Regions from separate parts of the Metabacillus sp. SLBN-84 genome, predicted to be linked through region 1. Evidence: riboswitches for the same ligand, from Rfam matches in the RefSeq annotation. Region 1 holds a riboswitch; each other region holds the start of a gene.

Region 1 (4,821 bases):
TCTTTGTCTGTACGCTGGTAAGTGTGCGCTCCGAAGTAGTCGCGCTGCGCCTGAATAAGGTTGGCAGGCAATGTAGCCGTGCGGTAGCTGTCGTAATAGGAAAGGGCAGCCGAGAAGCTTGGTACCGGAACACCCTGCTCAATAGCAACTGTCAGCACTTTGCGTAGAGCTCCCTGGTAGCTTTCTGCGATCTCTTTGAAGTAAGGGTCAAGCAGAAGATTCGCAAGCTCGCCGTCGCGGTCATACGCATCTTTGATTTTTTGAAGGAAGGCTGCACGGATGATGCATCCGCCTCTGAAAATCATCGCGATGTCGCCGTACTGAAGATCCCAGTTGTATTCCTCAGAAGCTGCTCTCATTTGGGCAAAACCTTGTGCATACGAGCAGATTTTACTCATATAAAGCGCTTTGCGGACAACTTCAATCAGTTCTTTTTTGTCGCCTTCAAATGGTGTAACAGAAGGACCCGAAAGAATGCCGCTCGCTTTTACACGCTCATCTTTCATGGCAGAGATGAAGCGGGCAAACACGGATTCCGTAATAATCGGAAGCGGAACACCTAAATCAAGGGCACTTTTGCTTGTCCATTTTCCAGTTCCTTTTTGTCCTGCTGTATCAAGAATCACATCAACAAGCGGCTTGCCTGTTTCATCATCTGTTTTTGTGAAAATGTCAGCCGTGATTTCAATCAGATAGCTGTCAAGCTCGCCTTTATTCCACTCGGCAAATACTTCATGCAGTTCCTGTGCAGATAGGCCAAGAACATTTTTAAGGATGAAATACGCTTCTGAAATCAGCTGCATATCGCCGTACTCAATGCCGTTATGCACCATTTTCACATAATGGCCGGCACCGTCCGGACCGATATAAGTTGTACATGGATCTCCGTCCACTTTTGCAGATATCGCTTCAAAAATCGGCTTTACAAGCTCAAATGCTTCCTTTTGTCCGCCAGGCATGATCGAAGGTCCTTTAAGGGCTCCTTCCTCTCCGCCTGAAACGCCGGTGCCGATAAAGTGAATGCCGCTTTCAGCAAGCTCTTTGTTTCTGCGCTGTGTATCTGTGTACAGCGTATTTCCGCCGTCGATCAGAATATCGCCTTTATCAAGATGTGGAAGAAGCTGCTCGATTGTTGCATCTGTTGCAAAACCGGCTTTTACCATAAGAAGAATTTTGCGCGGTGTTTCAAGAGACTGAACAAATTCTTCAATGCTGTATGTACCTGTCAGGTTCTTGCCGCTGTGTTCTTTCAGCATTTCTTCTGTTTTATCTGAAGAACGGTTATAAACGGCCACCGAATAGCCGCGGCTTTCTATATTAAGAGCGAGGTTTTTGCCCATGACGGCCAAACCGATAACGCCAATTTGCTGTTTAGACATGTTTATACTCCCTTTCTGTCCCAAATATCGTTGTTCGCATGAATATGCATTCCTTCTGTAAAATAACACAGTGCCCTTGCTTTTATCAAGGAAAGCGCCTTGTCTCATTCCCTTAAAAAATCTTTATTGAAACTTGTCCCGCTTGTTTTATCATCTTCCAGGTGGACCGCTTTCATCCCGCGTTTAATGACACTTTCTCCAAATTTTTTCTGAATGTCCTCAATCGTTTTAAATAGAGGCTCTTTTTTTGCATCCTCCTGAAAAGAAAACAGATCCAGCTGTTTATAGGCAGCTCCTTTTGGCACAAGGTCCTGGCACGTAACCCCAAGCAAACGTACGGGATCTCCCGTCCAGTGCCTGTCAAAAATCTCTTTTGCGTGAGTGTACAGCTCTTCCTTTTCACCAAGTGGATTATTGACTGTCCGGCTGCGGGTAAATGTGCTTCTGTCTGAGTAGCGAATCGTAATAAAGATCTTTGTTCCAAGCACCTCTTTCCGTTTCATCCGCATGCTGACGGACTGGGAAAGGCGGTTCAGAGTATCGTACAGGACGCGAACATCACTTGAATCTTTGGAGAGAGTGGTAGAATTCCCAATGCTCTTAAAATCATGGATGCTGTCCGGGTTGACTTCCCTGCTGTCTATACCGTTTGCCCTTTTTTTCAGCCGTTCACCGTTAATGCCCAGGAGCTGTTTCAATGAAATCGGATCGGCTTCAGCCAGATCTTTGATCGTCTGAATGCCAATGGTGCGGAGTTTTTCTGCCGTTTTTTCTCCCACTCCGTGCATCTCGCCTGCTGGAAGCGGCCACAGTGTCTCGTGAAGCTCCCGTTTTCTGAGGACGGTGATGCCCAGTGGCTTTTTCATATTGGAAGCCATCTTGGCAAGGAACTTATTCGGGGCAATGCCAATACTTGATGGCAGAAGCAGCTCTTCAAGCAATCGCTGCTGAATCGTTTTTGCCACTTGAAGCGGATTGCCTTCCTTCAGATATTCCGTCAAATCCATATACCCTTCATCAATAGAGACAGGCTCAACCAGCTCGGTAAATTCTCTTAACAGGTCGAACATTGCTCTTGATGCCTTCCGGTACCGGTCAAAATTCGGCTTCCTGACAATCAGTTCGGGACAATGGCGCTTCGCCTGCCACAGCGGCATTGTTGTTTTCACTCCTCTTGCTCTTGCCTCATAGCTGCACGTGACAACAATTCCCTTCCGTTCTTCCACATTTCCGGCAATGGCGAGGGGTTTCCCCCTCAGCTCAGGCTCAAACGCCATCTCAACTGATGCGTAAAAACTGTTCATATCCACATGGAGAATCACTCTTGGACCGCTTCGTCCGTTCATTTCCATTCAACTTCTTTCAAGGCTCTTTTATGTTAAAAGTTTACCATAACCCTAATTAAAAGTACCAACTGAGCGTATTGTCCAGGCTGAATGCTAGTAAAAAACAATTGACAACTTGTCTGCATTCAGAGTAAATTATATCTTGTGTGATTTTATAAACAGACAAACTTCATAATAAGCTTAATCTTTTCAGAGCGGGGGAATCATGCATTTGGTAAGGCTCTTACCTTGGGGTGAATCCGTAAATGGAAGGGAACTCTCAATCCCGAATCCGACAGTTAACCTCGTATGCTTTATTGGGAGAAAGACTTTAATTGTGTATTAAAGACCTTTCTTACTTTAGATTGGTCTTTTTTTGTATTTTCAGAATTCTTACATCAAAGAGGAGGTTCATCTATGAAGAAATTTCGTTTGGGACTGGCTTCCCAAATTTTCATTGGTTTGATTTTAGGTATTTTAGTTGGTGTCGTCTGGTTTAATGACCCTCGCCTTGCAGCCGTGCTGCAGCCGCTTGGTGACTTGTTTCTCCGTTTGATCAAAATGATCGTGATTCCGATTGTTATCTCCAGTCTGATTGTTGGAGTTGCGGGTGCCGGGAATGGAAAACACGTTGGAAGACTCGGCGGAAAAACCATTCTCTATTTTGAAATCATTACAACCGTAGCGATTGTCCTCGGTGTATTGCTTGCAAACGTCTTTCAGCCGGGACAGGGTGTTGACCTTGAATCTGCCCAAAAGACAGATATCCAGCAGTATGTCGACACATCTGAGGAGCAAAGTGAAAAATCGGTTGCCGAAACGTTCCTTCATATTGTGCCGACGAACTTCTTTAAATCCGTCGTAGAAGGCGATATGCTTGCCATCATCTTTTTCTCCGTCCTCTTCGGCCTTGGCGTAGCAGCCATTGGAGAACGCGGAAAGCCCGTCCTGCAATTCTTTGACGGTGTTTCACACGCGATGTTCCACGTCGTAAATCTCGTAATGAAAGTGGCTCCACTCGGCGTGTTTGCCCTGATTGGAGTAACCGTTTCGAAATTTGGAATTGATTCACTGCTGTCTCTTGGAAAATTGGTTCTATTAGTATACGCTGCACTGATTTTCTTCCTGATTGTCGTGCTGGGTGCAGTGGCAAAATGGGCGGGCGTCAATATCTTTATGCTGCTGCGCTACATTAAGGACGAGCTGCTGCTTGCATTTAGTACGTCAAGCTCTGAAACCGTCCTTCCCCGCATCATGGAAAAGCTTGAAAAAATGGGATGCCCTAAAGGAATTGTGTCTTTCGTCGTTCCGATCGGATACACTTTTAACCTTGACGGATCAGTGCTTTATCAGGCCATCGCTGCCTTGTTCCTCGCACAGGTCTACGGCATTGAATTAACGATCGTTCAGCAATTAACGCTGATCTTAGTCTTGATGGTTACGTCTAAAGGGATGGCTGCCGTTCCTGGAACATCCTTTGTCGTGCTGCTTGCCACTCTCGGAACGATTGGAATTCCTGCAGAAGGACTTGCCTTCATTGCAGGTGTTGACCGCATCATGGATATGGCCCGCACAGTCGTCAACCTTGTCGGCAATACACTCGCTGCCATTGTGATGTCAAAATCCGAAGGCCAGTACAACCGGATTAAAGCGGATGAAGTTATGAAAGCAAGTGCATAAATAAGTTGAGCCCCCGGAAAATGTTCCGGGGGTTTTGTTAGTTCTTATTGTACTCCTTGAAACCATATGTAAGCACTCCTCCAACAATCCCGATCATGGCAGCAACCGGTGCTGAAAACACGAAACCGATTGCCACTGCAAATCCAACTCCTGCACCTACGGACGGGTCCTCATTAGGATAAAATTCAGTAAAGAGCGCAAGGCCCAATACGATCAGGATAAATGATCCAAACCCTGAAATTAAAAACCCCAGAAAAAAATGTTTCATGTTATACTCCTCTTGATTTTTATAGACTTTAAGCAGAACACGGTTTATATATTTGCTTACCCTCCCACATCGTTTCTCAGTTTCCGAGGGTAGGATTCGCCTCTTTGCTTACCCTCCCACATCGTTTCTCGGTTTCCGAGGGGACGATTCATCCATTTGCTTACCCACC
Region 2 (4,821 bases), 830 kb from region 1:
AAAAAATGAGCTGATGAAAAGTACAGTTGCAGATGTAGAACCATCATTCACCAAAAGCGTTCTGCATGGTCATCTGAAGTTCATTGTCATGATTTCATTTGCTATAGTGCTGCTGCTTGTCGGGTACTTTTTCAGGCAGGTCAGACGTTCATAAAGAGTAAAAAACCTTTCTCCTGCAACGGAGAAAGGTTTTTTTGCGATTTATGCAAGTTTGCTGTTTTTTCTTGCGTATACGAAGTAAATCACAGCTCCAATGGCTATCCAGATGATAAAAGAAGTCCATGTGATAGCCGGAAGGCTCGTCATGAGATAGATGCAGAACAAGGCGCTGACTGCCGGGAATACAGGAACGAATGGCACTTTAAAAGCACGTTCCAGATTCGGATGAGTCTTCCTCAAAACAATTACGGCTATCGAAATGAGTGTGAAGGCAGCGAGTGTACCCATATTGACAAGATGGGCAAGGGTTGTCAAATCGACAAAGCCTGCAATTGCTGCTGCAATAAACCCTGTAATCCATGTATTTTGAAAGGGTGTTTTAAAAGATGGGTGCACCTTGGACAGTCTTTTTGGAAGGAGTCCGTCCCGGCTCATGGCATAAGAGATTCGTACCTGTGCATACATCATCACTAAAAGAACGGTTGTAATTCCTGCGATAGCCCCCACTGATATAAGGCCTGCAAGTGAATTCTGCCCCACAAACTGAAGGGCAAAAGAAACCGGATCTGCTACATTGAGTTTTGTATAAGGAACCATGCCTGTAAGAATGAGAGATACAACCATATATAGTGCCGTACAAACTGCAAGGGAAGCAATAATGCCAATTGGAACATCTCTTTGCGGTTTTTTCACTTCCTCTGCAGCAGTCGCTACAGCGTCAAATCCAATGTAAGCAAAAAAGACAGTAGCCGCGCCGGTTACGATGCCTTCAAATCCAAATGGCACAAACGGGGTCCAGTTTTCAGGCTTTACATACCAGACGCCTGCCACAATGAATAATAGAATCACAGCCAGTTTAACAAAAACCATAATGTTATTAACCCGCGTGCTTTCTTTAATTCCTTTTGATAAAAGAGCAGTGATCAGCAGGATAATAATGACCGCCGGCAAATCAATCATTCCGCCTTTACCAGCTCCGGGAGCTGATGTCATGGCTGCAGGAAGCTCCAGTCCAAAGCCTGCTAAGAGAGATTGAAAATAGGCAGACCAGCCGGTCGCAACGGCAGACGTTGCAAGCAAGTATTCAAGCATCAAATCCCAGCCGATCAAGAAAGCGAAAAACTCTCCCAAGGTTGCATATGTGTAAGTATAGACACTGCCTGATATTGGAACGGTTGAAGCGAATTCCGCGTAGCAGAAAGCTGCTAGTGCACAGGCAATACCGGAAATGATAAAGGAAAGAATAAGGGCAGGACCTGCTGTCTCAGCTGCTACGACACCGGTCAGTACAAAAATTCCTGTTCCTACAATCGCGCCTATCCCGAGTAAAGTCAGGTCGAATGCGCCCATAGTCCGTGCCAGGGATTTTTGCTGACTTTGCGCGAGCAAGGCAGTAATTGACTTTTTTCTAAAAAGTGAGCTCATGTATATCCTCCAGTGAGTTAGTCTTGAGAGTGAATAAAATGTAGTATAATGTCGAAAATAATAATTGTCAATTATTTTAGAATATTCTTTTATTATAAGCAGTCTTTTTCTTTTCCTGAAAAAAGTTTTTCAAGGTAATAAGCTGATTATGCAGTATGATCAGCTTTTACTTTATCCAAATTTACGGAATTTATTTACCGGCACTTCTTTCTGCACCAAAAAAGCCCGATTCACACGCAAATCGGGCTTTTGGTTCAAGTCAAAACTTCATCTGATAATTTTCAATTTCCCATAAGTGGACAGTATTCCTGTATTCGTGCCATTCCGCTCTTTTATGAAGAAGAAATTGCCGGTATACATGAGAGCCGAGAACCATTTTGGCAAGCGGACCCTTTTCCATTAAATCAAGCGCCGTTTCAAGGTTGTCCGGGAGATGCTTGATTCCTCTTTCCATCCGGGCGGATTCCGTCATGCTGAAGATGTCATCATGAACGGCGGGCTTCGGAAATTCCGACAGCGCGATACCGGCCATTCCTGCTTCAGCAATTGCGGCGTATGCAAGATAGGGATTGGCGCTTGGGTCCGGATGCCTCACTTCTATCCGTGTTGCGGAGCCCCTTTTTGCAGGTATACGGATAAGGGTTGACCGGTTTGAAGTTGACCAGGCTATATAGCACGGGGCCTCAAACCCCGGTACGAGACGTTTGTAAGAATTAACAAGCGGATTGGTAATGGCAGTCAGCTCTTCAATATAGGTGAGCACCCCATTAATAAAATAATAGGCTTCGTTTGAAAGCTGCATATCATCATTTCCATCAAAGAAGATATTTTCCCCGTCTTGAAGGAGGGAGATGTTAACATGCATACCGGAGCCGTTTACCCCTTGCAGAGGTTTAGGCATAAATGACGCATGCAGGTTAAATTGTTTTGCGACATTTTTTACGACCCACTTGTATGTTGTGGCATTATCTGCTGACGTCAGGGCATCATTGAAACGAAAATTGATTTCATGCTGCCCGTTGGCCACTTCATGGTGGGATGCTTCAATTTTGAAGCCCATTGCTTTCAGGGTGCGGTAGATTTCAAGACGGACTCTTTCTCCCAGATCATGTGCGGGCTCAAAATATCCCCCAGTATCGTGGGGATTTGTCGTGGGATTTCCATTTTCGTCGGTTTTAAACAGGAAAAACTCCAGTTCCGGCCCGATGCTGATGCTGTATCCAAGCGACTTGGCTCTTTTTGCGGCGAGCTGCAGGACATATCTTGGATCTCCTTCATAAGGCGTCATATCCGGATTTAATATGCTGCAAAGAAATCTTGCTTCTGCATATTTTTCCTCGACTGACCACGGAATAATAGCGAACGTGCTCAAATCCGGCTTGAGGTATAAATCAGACTGGTTAATAGGACAAAAACCCCTTATGGACGAACCGTCAAACATCATTTTTCCCTCTGCAGCCTCATCAATCTGATCGGCCGTAATGGTGACGTGCTTTAAATTTCCTTCCAGATCAACAAACTGAAGATGCAGCAGTTCGACATGCTTTTCAGCTATTTCTGCTTTTATTTCGCTTAACGGATCTAAAATAGTCAACACAAAGAACACCCCGATTTTTTAGTTTTAATTTCGTTTACGAATGAATTTGAAAAATCGAAGGATTGTATTTTTTGTTTCAGCAGGCTGCGCTGAACGGTCACACCTTCCTCTCTCAAACAACGCATACGGAGTTAGCTGACGGATTCGGACGGTAAGAGTCGCCCGGCCGCTTGATTCAGCGGCTTCACCCCGGAAAATTGGGTCCCCCGTTCCTTAACGGATTCTGCGGATTAGGAAATAAATTGAGCCTATCATACTCCTGGATAATTTTACTTGTAAAGGGATGAAATACCGGGTTTTTACAGATGAATATTCAATCAATCTCTGTTTTTCTTCTGTTTACTCTCGTTTTCTCTCTTTCTCAATTTTATTTGAGCAGATGTCGTTTTTGCAGTCTGGTATAGACAGTGATTTTTTAGAAAAGATGAGGCAAAGAAAAAAGAGTATGCTCAATTTGCATACTCCCTTTTTGTTCCGGTTATTTAGTTCTTTCATTCAAGGAGCCGCTCCAGATCCTTATCAACCACAAACACTTCAATTCGTTCGCCCATCTTTGTGCTGATATCGCTGTGGCTTGAAAGAACCCTGCAGCCCGTGCAGTTTTCTACAATTTCTTCAAATTTTTTACTGTACATTTCACGCAGAACCTGTCTCATTTGTTTAACGAGTTTTCTGCCATTTTCGTTTTCAACCAGATGTTTTTCCTCAACTGTGAGAACGCCCTTAAACCGGGCAATGACCATATCATGGACAATGTAGGTTCTTGTTTCCTGCGGTCCGCGTCCGATTAAATCCCTTTGAAGCTTGATAAAGGCTTCACTTAATTCCATTTCCAATTTCTTTTTAGGCGACACAGCCATTTGATTATACCCCCGGCACAAATGCTTTTGATTAGGATAAACGGATGCCGTTCAAGAGGATTTTAGAAGATGGCAAGATCCCCCTTGAGCTTTGCATCATTAGACGAGTTTATCTTACTTACCCGCCATGACCCTGTCAATAGCATTCTGTAAATGACAGGAAACAGAGTGTACAGTTGACAGGCTGATACAAGCGGGAGAGAGAAGTGAGATTTTTTAAAAACGTGAGGAAATGAGAGTAAGAGAGAGAATAATAGACTAAAGGTCACTAAAGTCCCTGTTTTTTAGTGTATTTCCTTGTTTACACAGTTTTATCGCGGGAGTAAGATAATCTCGTAATCACGAATTGCATATCGGCCTAGTCCCGTGACACGGGAACGGAGGAACCAATTTTTTGGGGTTAATTCTGCTTTTGCAGAAAGGATGAGATCTTTCGCCATCCTACCCGTCAGCTAACTTCGTCGGCTAAAGCGAAGGAGGTCCAAAGACCGCCTTAACAGGAGTCTTTTTTTTACTGCCTTTTTTTAGGCAGAGAAGAGGCCTGGGGACTGTAGAAGGTCTTTTTGATTCAGCAATTCGTTTGAAAAAGGAAAAACGGAAGACGGAACGCAAAGAGGGCTGCGGCTTGCTGGGCGTTAAGTAGACCAATGAGTACTTTTTCTCCAAAACAGCCATATGAGAATCAATCATGCCGGGCAGCTGCCTGCTGATTTGATTACATGTGTACTGGGTTGGGGGAAGAGTAAGCATTGGTCTCTTTTTTTGTTCTATGGCTGATTG
Region 3 (4,821 bases), 810 kb from region 1:
GATGCGCCTATCGGCGGCAAAGAGTCGAAGGTTTCCTACCAGGAAGGCGCAGAGTTTATTCTTGATCAGTTCTCAAATTTCGGGGAAGAGCTCACCTCTTTTACGAAAAAAGCCTTTGAAGACCGCTGGATTGAAGCTGAAGACAGACAGGGAAAGGCACCGGGCGGATTTTGCACAAGCTTTCCGGAAAGCGATCAGTCACGCATTTTTATGACGTTCTCAGGCACGCCTTCAAACATTGCGACTCTTGCCCATGAGCTTGGCCATGCTTTTCATCAGCATGCAATGGCAGGCGTTCATCCGCTTAACCGCAGCTATGCGATGAATGTGGCGGAAACGGCCTCGACATTTGCCGAGATGATTGTGGCGGATGCTTCTGTAAAAAAAGCAAAAACAGAAGAAGAGCGCCTTGCCCTGCTTGAAGATAAAGTTCAGCGCAGTGTGGCGCTTCTGATGAATATACATGGCCGCTTTATTTTTGAAAATGCGTTCTATGAAGAGCGCAAAAAAGGAATGGTGAGTGCGGAGAGAATCAGCGAGCTGATGGAAGCCGCGCAAAAAGAAGCATATTGTGATTCATTGGGCGAGTATCACCCTCACTTCTGGGCATCAAAGCTGCACTTCCATATTACGGGCGTACCATTCTATAACTTCCCGTATACATTCGGTTATTTGTTCTCGCTTGGAATCTATGCAAAAGCGCTTGAGGAAGGAGCTGCTTTTGAACAGAAGTACATTGCCTTACTTAAAGATACAGGCTCGATGCAGGTTGAAGATCTTGCAATGAAGCATCTTGGCGCTGATCTGACAAAAGAAGATTTCTGGAAAGACGCAGTGGCTCTTATTGTTCAGGATGCAGAGGAGTTTCTTGAGGCAACAAAATAATGAGAAGAAGCTGCACCCATGAGCTTTTCGCGCGGGTGCAGCTTTTTTTGTAAGTTTCACTCTGAAATCTACTGATTCATTAAGATCCACCGGTCAATTTTACTGACGATGAGATCCTGCTGAATATACACGTTGATGTCTGCTTCGTTATCGCCTTTTTGATTTCCGTAAATGCCGAACTGCGCATGATTTCCTCCTTTTATCCTGTAAAAGAACGTGTCATCTGAAAGCAAATGTTTCTTCTCCCGTATATCCTCAAGAGTGGCCAGGCCGTCTCTATCAGCATAGATTGTCAGAATCGGAAAATCCGTTCCGGAAAAATCACTGGAATCTGTCGGGTAGGCAGCCATTAGGAACAATCCTTTTACTGTATCCTGGTTGTCATAGGCATATATGGATGCTGAAGCTCCTCCAAGTGAATGCCCTCCAAGATACCATTTTGTAATCTCCGGATGATCCTTAATCACATTGCTTGCTTTATTGATGCCGGTAATCGCCAGGTTAAAAGGCATTTTAACAATCGCCGCTGTATAGCCCCGCTGAGCAAGCTGTTCGGCAAGATAAGCGTAAGCCTCGGGCTCGACCTTTGCTCCTGGATAAAAAATGATGCCCGTTTTTGTCTTTTGATTCACTGGTTCAAAGAGCAAGTAGCCATCGGCATTGTTTTTCTTCTGAACGTTCGTGGAGTTATAAAGGTCATCTGAAGGTTTATATGTCTGCTGTGACCATATGTAAAAGCCTGCAAAGGCAAGTACAAGTGCTGCCACGGCTATCAGAAAAAAATTTTTGATCCATCTTTTCATGGGAAAACTCCTTAATTTATCGCGATTTCTGCTAAATTTTATGCTTTAATCCAACTAAAGGCAAATTTTGATGTTTGCCAAAAGACAAACTATTATTTAGAATAGTAGTATAACTTAATAAATATACGCTTAATCCTTAACAGGAGCGGGGGACCCGAATAGGTGCAGATGCACTGGGGGTGAATCCTTGTAGTATGAGGTAGGACAGCTCTTCGTCCGAATCCGACAGCTAACCTCGCTTGCGCTGGAGAGACTCAACTGTGAAAAGTCATAATTATTCAAATTGACTAATACAAACCGCGGGTATCTCCTGTGGTTTTTTTGTATTTTTCAAAAAACTCTCACAATCATGTTTCTCCATCCCGTTAAACTGGGAATAAATAACTAGCTTTTTATTATTCTATTTTACGGAGGTTGTCTATGAAACTAGCAACGAAAATCATCATTGGTCTCATTCTGGGTGCAATTGTAGGTTTAATCCTCAATATAACCGCACCGGATTTATTTAAGCAGCTGGATACTTTCCTGTTCACGCCGCTTGGAAAAATCTTCTTGAACTTAATCAACATGCTTGTAGTGCCGATTGTCTTCTTCTCCATCACTCTTGGGGTAGCCGGGCTCGGAGATCCGAAGAAGCTTGGAAGAATTGGTGTTAAAACTGTTTCTTATTTCCTTGTAACAACAGCTGTAGCCATTGTTATCGGCTTAATCCTTGCACTGACAATTCAGCCGGGAAATATTGGAGAATTTGATACAAAATCAGCTGAATATGATGCGAAGGAAGCACCATCTGTCGCTGAAACCTTCTTAAACATGATTCCAACAAATCCAATCAAGGCGTTTGCTGACGGAAACATGCTGCAGATCATTGTATTCTCCATCTTTGTAGGTCTTGGAATTACATTCCTTGGTAAAAAAGCGAGTGCTTTGCTGAAGTTTGTTGAGCAGGGCAATGATTTAATGATGTATCTTGTAAATCTAGTGATGAAATTTGCTCCATACGGTACATTCGGTCTTATTGCAACAGCAGTAGGAAGCCAGGGTCTGGATGCACTGAAAGCAATGGGATTGTATATGGGTGTTGTCATTCTGGCCCTTATTATCCACGCTATTATCACATACGGAGGATCTATCGCATTCCTTGCAAAGCAGAGCCCGATTGCTTTCTTTAAGAACTTCTCTCCTGCAATGGCAGTAGCTTTCAGTACGTCGAGCAGTAATGCTACTCTTCCGGTTTCAATGGAGACTGCGCAAAAACGACTGAAGGTTCCTGAGCCGATTTCAAGCTTCGTTCAGCCGCTTGGCGCAACGATCAACATGGACGGAACGGCCATTATGCAAGGTGTAGCAACAATCTTTATCGCACAGGTATATGGCATTGACTTATCATTCACACAATTGATTACTGTTGTTCTGACAGCTGTTCTTGCCTCAATCGGAACAGCAGGAGTGCCTGGTGTAGGTCTGATCATGCTTGCCATGGTACTGAACTCTGTCGGACTTCCGGTAGCGGGCATCGCCCTGATCATCGGGATTGATCGCCTTCTTGATATGGCGCGTACAGCCGTCAATATCACTGGTGACGCAGCATGTGCTGTCATTGTTGCTGAAACAGAGAAGAAGCATGGAGATTACGTGATTCCTGAAGTTGACCAAAAAACGGTGTAAAAAAATAGATTTCATGGAAAAGCGGCCGTTAATGGCCGCTTTTTTCGTCTGTACGTTAATATTAAGTGCACAAAATATGCACATTTTTCTGTTATGGTAAAAGAAATAAGAGTTATAAGGGGATTTACCGTGAACAAGCTTGCCATCAAAATCGGATTATTGTTTTTTTCCATTATCTTAATAGTAGAAACCTGTCTCTTTCTCTTTTTATACAGAAATCTTGTAAATACACGTGTGGAGGAAGAGCTGAATGCCCTGCAAATCAGGGGGGACAGCCACCGTGATGTCCTTGAGAAACACGGTGATGAAACAACAATGGAGCATGTTGTTCTCATGGAATCGGAAGCTGATACGGACGTTTTGCTGACAGCAGCGGATAAAACCGTTCTCTATGGATCTGCTGAACTCAATTCAGATATGAAAAAGGCATTGAAAGAGCCGCTTGAATCAGGGGAAGATTGGAAAAAAAGTCCTTATATCTGGACGGCAAGCCCCGTCCGCGACGGGGAAAAGGTAAACGGATATGTCTATATGTTTAAAGGGACAGACTCCATTCAATCCATGATCTCAAGGCTGAACGACCATTTCCTTTTTATCGGGACGGTTTCTGTGCTGCTGACCATTATAGCCGTCTTCTTTTTATCAAGAATCGTGACAAAGCCCCTGCTCAAGATGAAAGAAGCAACAGAGCGGTTAAGTGCAGGGGATTTTACCGTTAAGCTTCAAATGCACAGAAACGATGAGCTTGGGGAGCTTGGTGGATCGATTCAAAAGCTCGCAAATGATCTTGAACATCTGAAGCAGGAAAGAAACGAATTTTTGGCGAGCATCGCTCACGAATTGCGTACCCCCCTCACGTATATTAAAGGCTACGCCGATGTGGCAAAAAGACCGGATCTTCCTCAAGCTGAGCGGGCGAGCTATTTGACAATACTCACTGATCAAACGTCCAGCCTCTCAAGATTAGTGGAGGATCTTTTTGAACTGGCAAGGATGGATCAGCTGTCTTTTCAAATTGAAAAAGAGAAAACGGAAATTCGGGCGTTTCTCCGTAAAACAGCAGAACAGGTTCAGCCCGTTCTGGCAGACAAAAAGATGAAAGTTGTAGAGGACTTCCCGGAAGATGAGGTCTATCTTTTTATCGATCAGGCAAGGTTTGAGCAGGTCACATTGAATATTTTAGACAACGCCATCCGCTATTCAGAGGAACATTCAGCCATTACAGTGAAAGTCCGGGAAGACCATCATTCCGTGAAGATTGCCTATTCTGATGAGGGGATCGGGATACCTGAAAATGACCTGCAGCATGTCTTTGACAGGCTCTACAGAGTAGACAAGTCAAGGTCACGCCACAGCGGAGGGACAGGCCTTGGTTTGGCCATCGTGAAAGAAATTGTGGAGGCTGCGGGAGGCACTGTCCATGCGGAAAGCAGGCTTGGAAAAGGAACTTCTATTATTATTGAGT
Region 4 (4,821 bases), 810 kb from region 1:
CAAGTGCTGGTCGGAACAATCCGCCTGATGGAGAAATACGGGATCGACGCACAACCAGCTCTTTTTGAAAAGGAACGCCTTGAAGCAGATGGAAAAACGGCTATGCTTGCGGCAATTGACGGGGAACTAGCAGGGTTGATTGCAGTAGCTGATACGATCAAAGAAACTTCTAAAGCAGCGGTTGAACGGTTAAAGCAGATGGGACTTAACGTCATCATGATGACGGGTGACAACGAACGGACAGCACAGGCAATCGCTAAAGCTGCGGGCATTGATCATGTTATTGCTGAAGTGCTTCCTGAAGGAAAAGCAGAAGAAGTGATAAACCTTCAGAAGGCAGGGAAAAAAGTGGCGATGGTAGGAGACGGCATTAATGATGCTCCAGCTCTCGCCGCTGCAGACACAGGCATGGCAATTGGCACAGGAACGGACATCGCCATGGAAGCTGCGGATATTACGCTGATGAGAGGCGACTTGAACAGCATTGCAGATGCCATCTACATGAGCAAGCTGACCATCCGCAACATCAAGCAGAACCTCTTCTGGGCTTTTGGATATAATACGCTCGGCATTCCAGTTGCAGCGGCCGGTCTGCTTGCACCGTGGCTTGCAGGAGCAGCCATGGCCTTAAGTTCCGTATCAGTCGTACTGAATGCCTTAAGGCTGCAGCGTGCAAAATTATAAAGAGTGTGAACCAGGTCTGCCGCGGCGGCCTGGTTTTTTTGATACAGTGTTTTTTCACCCCAAAATGGACCCGGACTGTTAGACACCTGTTTTGGATCGTTATACCTGGTATTTCGCTTGTTAGCACGGCAGTTTGGACTGTTAGACACTGACTATGGATTGTTAGCGAGACCGGAGCCCCCTGAGATGACCTCTTTTTTCAGCGGTAGGCGGAGTTACGCCCGGTAATCCGGCTGCGACGACAGAGTTGGATGTAAAATGAATGAAGTTGTTTGTAAAAGTACAAAAGTCGGTAGGTAAGACACAGAAGCCGGAAGAAAAAATACGATAGTTGGACGTAATGATCACATCACACTTGCCGCTTCAGCAATCTATATCGAAGTACGCAGGTATGCCTTGAGAAAAAACCTGAAATTTACAGCCAGACTCAGCAAAACATATATGTAAGCGCTTAAATAAGCGATTTACACCTGAAATCAAAGCTTTTTGCCCAAATATGCCTCTTTACTGTCCATTCCAACAGGAGTAAGATACTCTCATAACTCACATTCATATGTTCTTAAATCGCTGAATCCATTAGGAGCGGGGGACCCAAATTTGCTGCAGATTGCAGCTCGGGGTGAATCCTTTACAGGTAGGGCTACTCTCATTGCCCGAATCCGACAGCTAACTTCGCAAGCGTTCTTGAGAGAGGATAAATGAAACATATTGCTGTCTAAAAAAACAGGCGCAGTGGTTCATGGGACCTCTGTGTCTTTTTTGTGTGCAAAAATAATGGATTGAAAGAAGGAAAAATCAGGTGGGAAAGCAGTTTGCGGTTTTTGGGCTCGGACGTTTCGGAGGAAGTCTTGTAAAGGAATTTCATGAAATGGGAATTGAAGTGCTGGCAGTTGATAAAGATGATGAAAAGGTGCAGTACTATTCACAATATGCCACTCTGGCTGTGCAGGCAAATGCGATTGATGAAACAACATTGAAGCAGCTTGGGGTCCGGAATGTGGATCATGCCTTTGTTTCTTTCGGCGATGATATCGAAGGGAGCATCCTGACCTCACTGATTTTAAAAGAGATGAAGATTCCCCAGGTTTGGGCAAAGGCTCAAAATGACTATCATCACAAAGTTTTAGACAAAATAGGAGTAGACAAAGTCATCCATCCCGAGCGTGATATGGCAAAACGCATCGCGCACTATATCTTCTCAGAGAAAATGGTTGATTACATTGAACTATCAAAAGATTATAGTATGGCTGAGCTAGTCGCTACATCCAAAATCCACAGGAAAACGCTGATTGATCTTGATATTAGATCGAGATACGGCTGCAACATTGTAGGAATTCAGCGGGAGGAAGAAATCATTGTTTCCCCGCCGGCGGAAGAATCCATTAAAACCGGTGATATTCTGCTGGTAATTGGACGTAATAAGGACATATCAAGATTTGAGGAGGAGGGGATGTAGGTGATCAGTTCTCAGAAACTGCAAAAAATGATTCGTTTTAATCCGTCCCAGCTTCTAGTGATTGTTTTTGCAGCGGGAATTTCCCTTGGATCTGCTTTGCTCATGCTTCCAATATCCACACATGAGCCAATCAGATGGATCGACGCTTTTTTTGTTGCAACTTCGGCTATGACAGTAACGGGGCTTTCGCCTGTTGATCCAGGTTCGACATTCACATATACGGGCCAGTTTATTATCGCCATGCTCATACAGCTTGGCGGGCTCGGTATTATGTCTTTTGGTGTTCTTATTTACATGGTTTTAGGACGTAAAATCGGCATTAAAGAACGTTTAATGATGCAAACGGCTCTGAACCAGACCTCTATAGGCGGTGTCATTAATTTAGTAAAGTACTTATTTTTATTCTCTTTAATCATCGAGTTTATTGCAATGATTTTCCTTTCATTCAGGTGGGTTCCTGAGTTTGGATGGGAAAAAGGTTTGTTTTACAGTTTCTTTCATTCCATTTCAGCTTTTAATAACGCAGGATTTGCCTTATGGCCGGATAATCTGATGAGATATGTGGGAGACCCGCTGATCAATTTTGTGCTTTCATCTCTCTTTATTATCGGAGGGATCGGATTTACCGTGCTCATCGATATATGGCGGAAAAGAAGCTTTAAAAAGTTTTCGCTTCATACGAAGCTGATGCTGGTTGGAACCCTCATTATTAATACAGCAGCTATGTTCATTATCTTCTTTATTGAGTATTCAAACCCTGAAACTCTCGGAAATCTGTCGTCAGGAAGCAAGCTCCTTGCCTCGTATTTTCAGGCTGTATCTCCAAGAACCGCCGGTTTTAATACCCTTGATATGGCAAGTCTTGAAGATTCGACTTTATTCCTTATGATCATTCTCATGTTCGTGGGAGCAGGAAGTGCGTCAACCGGAGGCGGAATTAAGCTTACAACCGCAATTATTATTCTCTTTGCCACCTTTTCTTTTTTAAGGGGGAGAGAAACACTCAATATTGCCAAACGTTCGCTTCATCCAAAATACATTGTAAAAGCCCTTGCTATTACAGTCGCAAGTCTTCTATTTGTCATTACAGCTGTCTTTATCCTGACGGTATCAGAAGACCTTACATTTATGGAAATCGTTTTTGAAGTGGTATCTGCCTTTGGTACTGTCGGTCTGTCCATGTCCGTTACGCCAAAGCTGACTGACCTTGGAAAGCAAGTCATCATCTTTATCATGTTCTTAGGAAAAGTAGGACCGCTTACGCTTTTATTCTCTATAGCAAAACCTCAAAAGGAAAAAATCAAATATCCAAATGAAGACATTTTAACAGGATGAAAAAAGGGCTCCGCTATAAGCGGGGCCTTTACAAATTCGATAAGATAAGGGAAGCAAGCACACCAACGGAAGCGATAAAACCTACTACAGGCCCTCCCTCCTCAAAGGCTTCAGGCATCATGGTCGAAGCAACCATAGCAATGATTCCGCCTGCGGCAAAGGCGCCTATTCCCGCAATCACATCAGGGCCTGCCTGCTGCAGGAGCGTATATCCAAGAAATGAACTTAAAGAGGACAGCATAAGCACGATGAGCCACATGGTAAGGATTTTCTTTTTTGAGTACCCGTCCTTGCGCAGTCCGACTGAGCTTGACAGTCCTTCTGGAAAATTGCTGATAAAAACAGCTGTGACCATCAGGAAACTGACGGCATTTTCCTGAAGCAGGCTGACTCCGATGATGACGGACTCAGGTATGGCATCAATGACAGTGCCGATAAAAATCGAGACTCCAGAATGATTTTCGGGGTTTTTATTTGATCGCTTGCGGTCACTGCCGCCTTTTTTCGTAATCAGCAGTTCGCTGATCGTGAAGGTGAGCGAACCAATGATAAATCCTGCTGATGCGGTCATCAGTCCGCCGTCATCTACAGATTCCCTTAAAAGTTCAAAAGAAGCTGCTCCTATTAAAACACCTGTACCAAACGACATAATCCACCCGAGGATTCTGCGGGGTATTTCTTTATAGATGCCAAGCAATGCGCCCAGCAGAATAGAGGAACCGGCAAAAGCTCCCCACAATGCGGCCTGCAGCATTTGTCTAAAGTCCCTCCTCACCCAAATTTCTACCTATAGCTTTCCAAAGATTGTTAAAAGAATACGAATAATCACATGTAAAAGATTTGAATTTTCAGTAAAATAAGAAGTGAACGCATTTCCTGAAACGGGATGCACAACCATTGGAAGCAAACCTGCTGTTTAACTTAAAAAAGTATATGGATCAGAAACTGTATGAATATACAGTTACCCGCCTTTCATCTTTTTATAAACGGTGCTACGGGGAATTTGACAGGCGCGCTGCACACACAGACAGAGAAGGACAGCCAAAGCTGATCCGCAATGATAAATATAGAAGAAACGAAAAAACGTCCCCCATCAGGAGGACGTTTTTCGTTAAAAGGGTCTATATAAAGATAAGTGGGAGACAAAAATTAGTTTTCAAGAACCAGCTTTTCAATATCATCAAGAACAAGATTCGCTGATTTTACTCCGCCTGATGTGTTCCAGATTGCATCGCTCACCTGGTAAGATTTGCCTTCTTTCACAGCATTCAGGTTTTTCCAAAGCGGGTCATTTGTCCATTCTTCCACCTGTTTGTCTGCATCAGCTTTTGATTCAGCTGGGTCAT

The links. Region 1 has a riboswitch for cyclic di-AMP ahead of RKD52_RS07800 (cation:dicarboxylate symporter family transporter). Riboswitches for the same ligand answer to the same signal wherever they lie in the genome.
Region 2: it holds a riboswitch for cyclic di-AMP, as region 1 does, so the genes downstream of both, glnA (type I glutamate--ammonia ligase) here and RKD52_RS07800 (cation:dicarboxylate symporter family transporter) in region 1, are expected to answer to the same signal.
Region 3: it holds a riboswitch for cyclic di-AMP, as region 1 does, so the genes downstream of both, RKD52_RS03650 (dicarboxylate/amino acid:cation symporter) here and RKD52_RS07800 (cation:dicarboxylate symporter family transporter) in region 1, are expected to answer to the same signal.
Region 4: it holds a riboswitch for cyclic di-AMP, as region 1 does, so the genes downstream of both, RKD52_RS03680 (potassium channel family protein) here and RKD52_RS07800 (cation:dicarboxylate symporter family transporter) in region 1, are expected to answer to the same signal.

What each region holds. Positions count from the first base shown of each region.
Region 1 is NZ_JBRJIP010000001.1:1,568,319-1,573,139, reverse strand. Features, by position in the region: gene gndA (NADP-dependent phosphogluconate dehydrogenase) at 1-1,379, opposite strand, end outside; gene RKD52_RS07805 (DNA polymerase IV) at 1,484-2,725, opposite strand; cyclic di-AMP (ydaO/yuaA leader) riboswitch at 2,893-3,033, shown strand; gene RKD52_RS07800 (cation:dicarboxylate symporter family transporter) at 3,122-4,384, shown strand; gene RKD52_RS07795 (hypothetical protein) at 4,422-4,652, opposite strand.
Region 2 is NZ_JBRJIP010000001.1:738,836-743,656, forward strand. Features, by position in the region: gene RKD52_RS03565 (D-alanyl-D-alanine carboxypeptidase family protein) at 1-154, shown strand, start outside; gene RKD52_RS03570 (amino acid permease) at 202-1,584, opposite strand; gene glnA (type I glutamate--ammonia ligase) at 1,844-3,178, opposite strand; cyclic di-AMP (ydaO/yuaA leader) riboswitch at 3,286-3,419, opposite strand; gene RKD52_RS03580 (DUF2294 domain-containing protein) at 3,673-4,041, opposite strand; cyclic di-AMP (ydaO/yuaA leader) riboswitch at 4,387-4,523, shown strand.
Region 3 is NZ_JBRJIP010000001.1:754,983-759,803, forward strand. Features, by position in the region: gene RKD52_RS03640 (M3 family oligoendopeptidase) at 1-885, shown strand, start outside; gene RKD52_RS03645 (alpha/beta fold hydrolase) at 954-1,688, opposite strand; cyclic di-AMP (ydaO/yuaA leader) riboswitch at 1,805-1,947, shown strand; gene RKD52_RS03650 (dicarboxylate/amino acid:cation symporter) at 2,109-3,356, shown strand; gene RKD52_RS03655 (sensor histidine kinase) at 3,486-4,821, shown strand, end outside.
Region 4 is NZ_JBRJIP010000001.1:763,316-768,136, forward strand. Features, by position in the region: gene RKD52_RS03675 (heavy metal translocating P-type ATPase) at 1-684, shown strand, start outside; cyclic di-AMP (ydaO/yuaA leader) riboswitch at 1,240-1,380, shown strand; gene RKD52_RS03680 (potassium channel family protein) at 1,484-2,140, shown strand; gene RKD52_RS03685 (TrkH family potassium uptake protein) at 2,168-3,475, shown strand; gene RKD52_RS03690 (ZIP family metal transporter) at 3,504-4,229, opposite strand; gene RKD52_RS03695 (ABC transporter substrate-binding protein) at 4,625-4,821, opposite strand, start outside.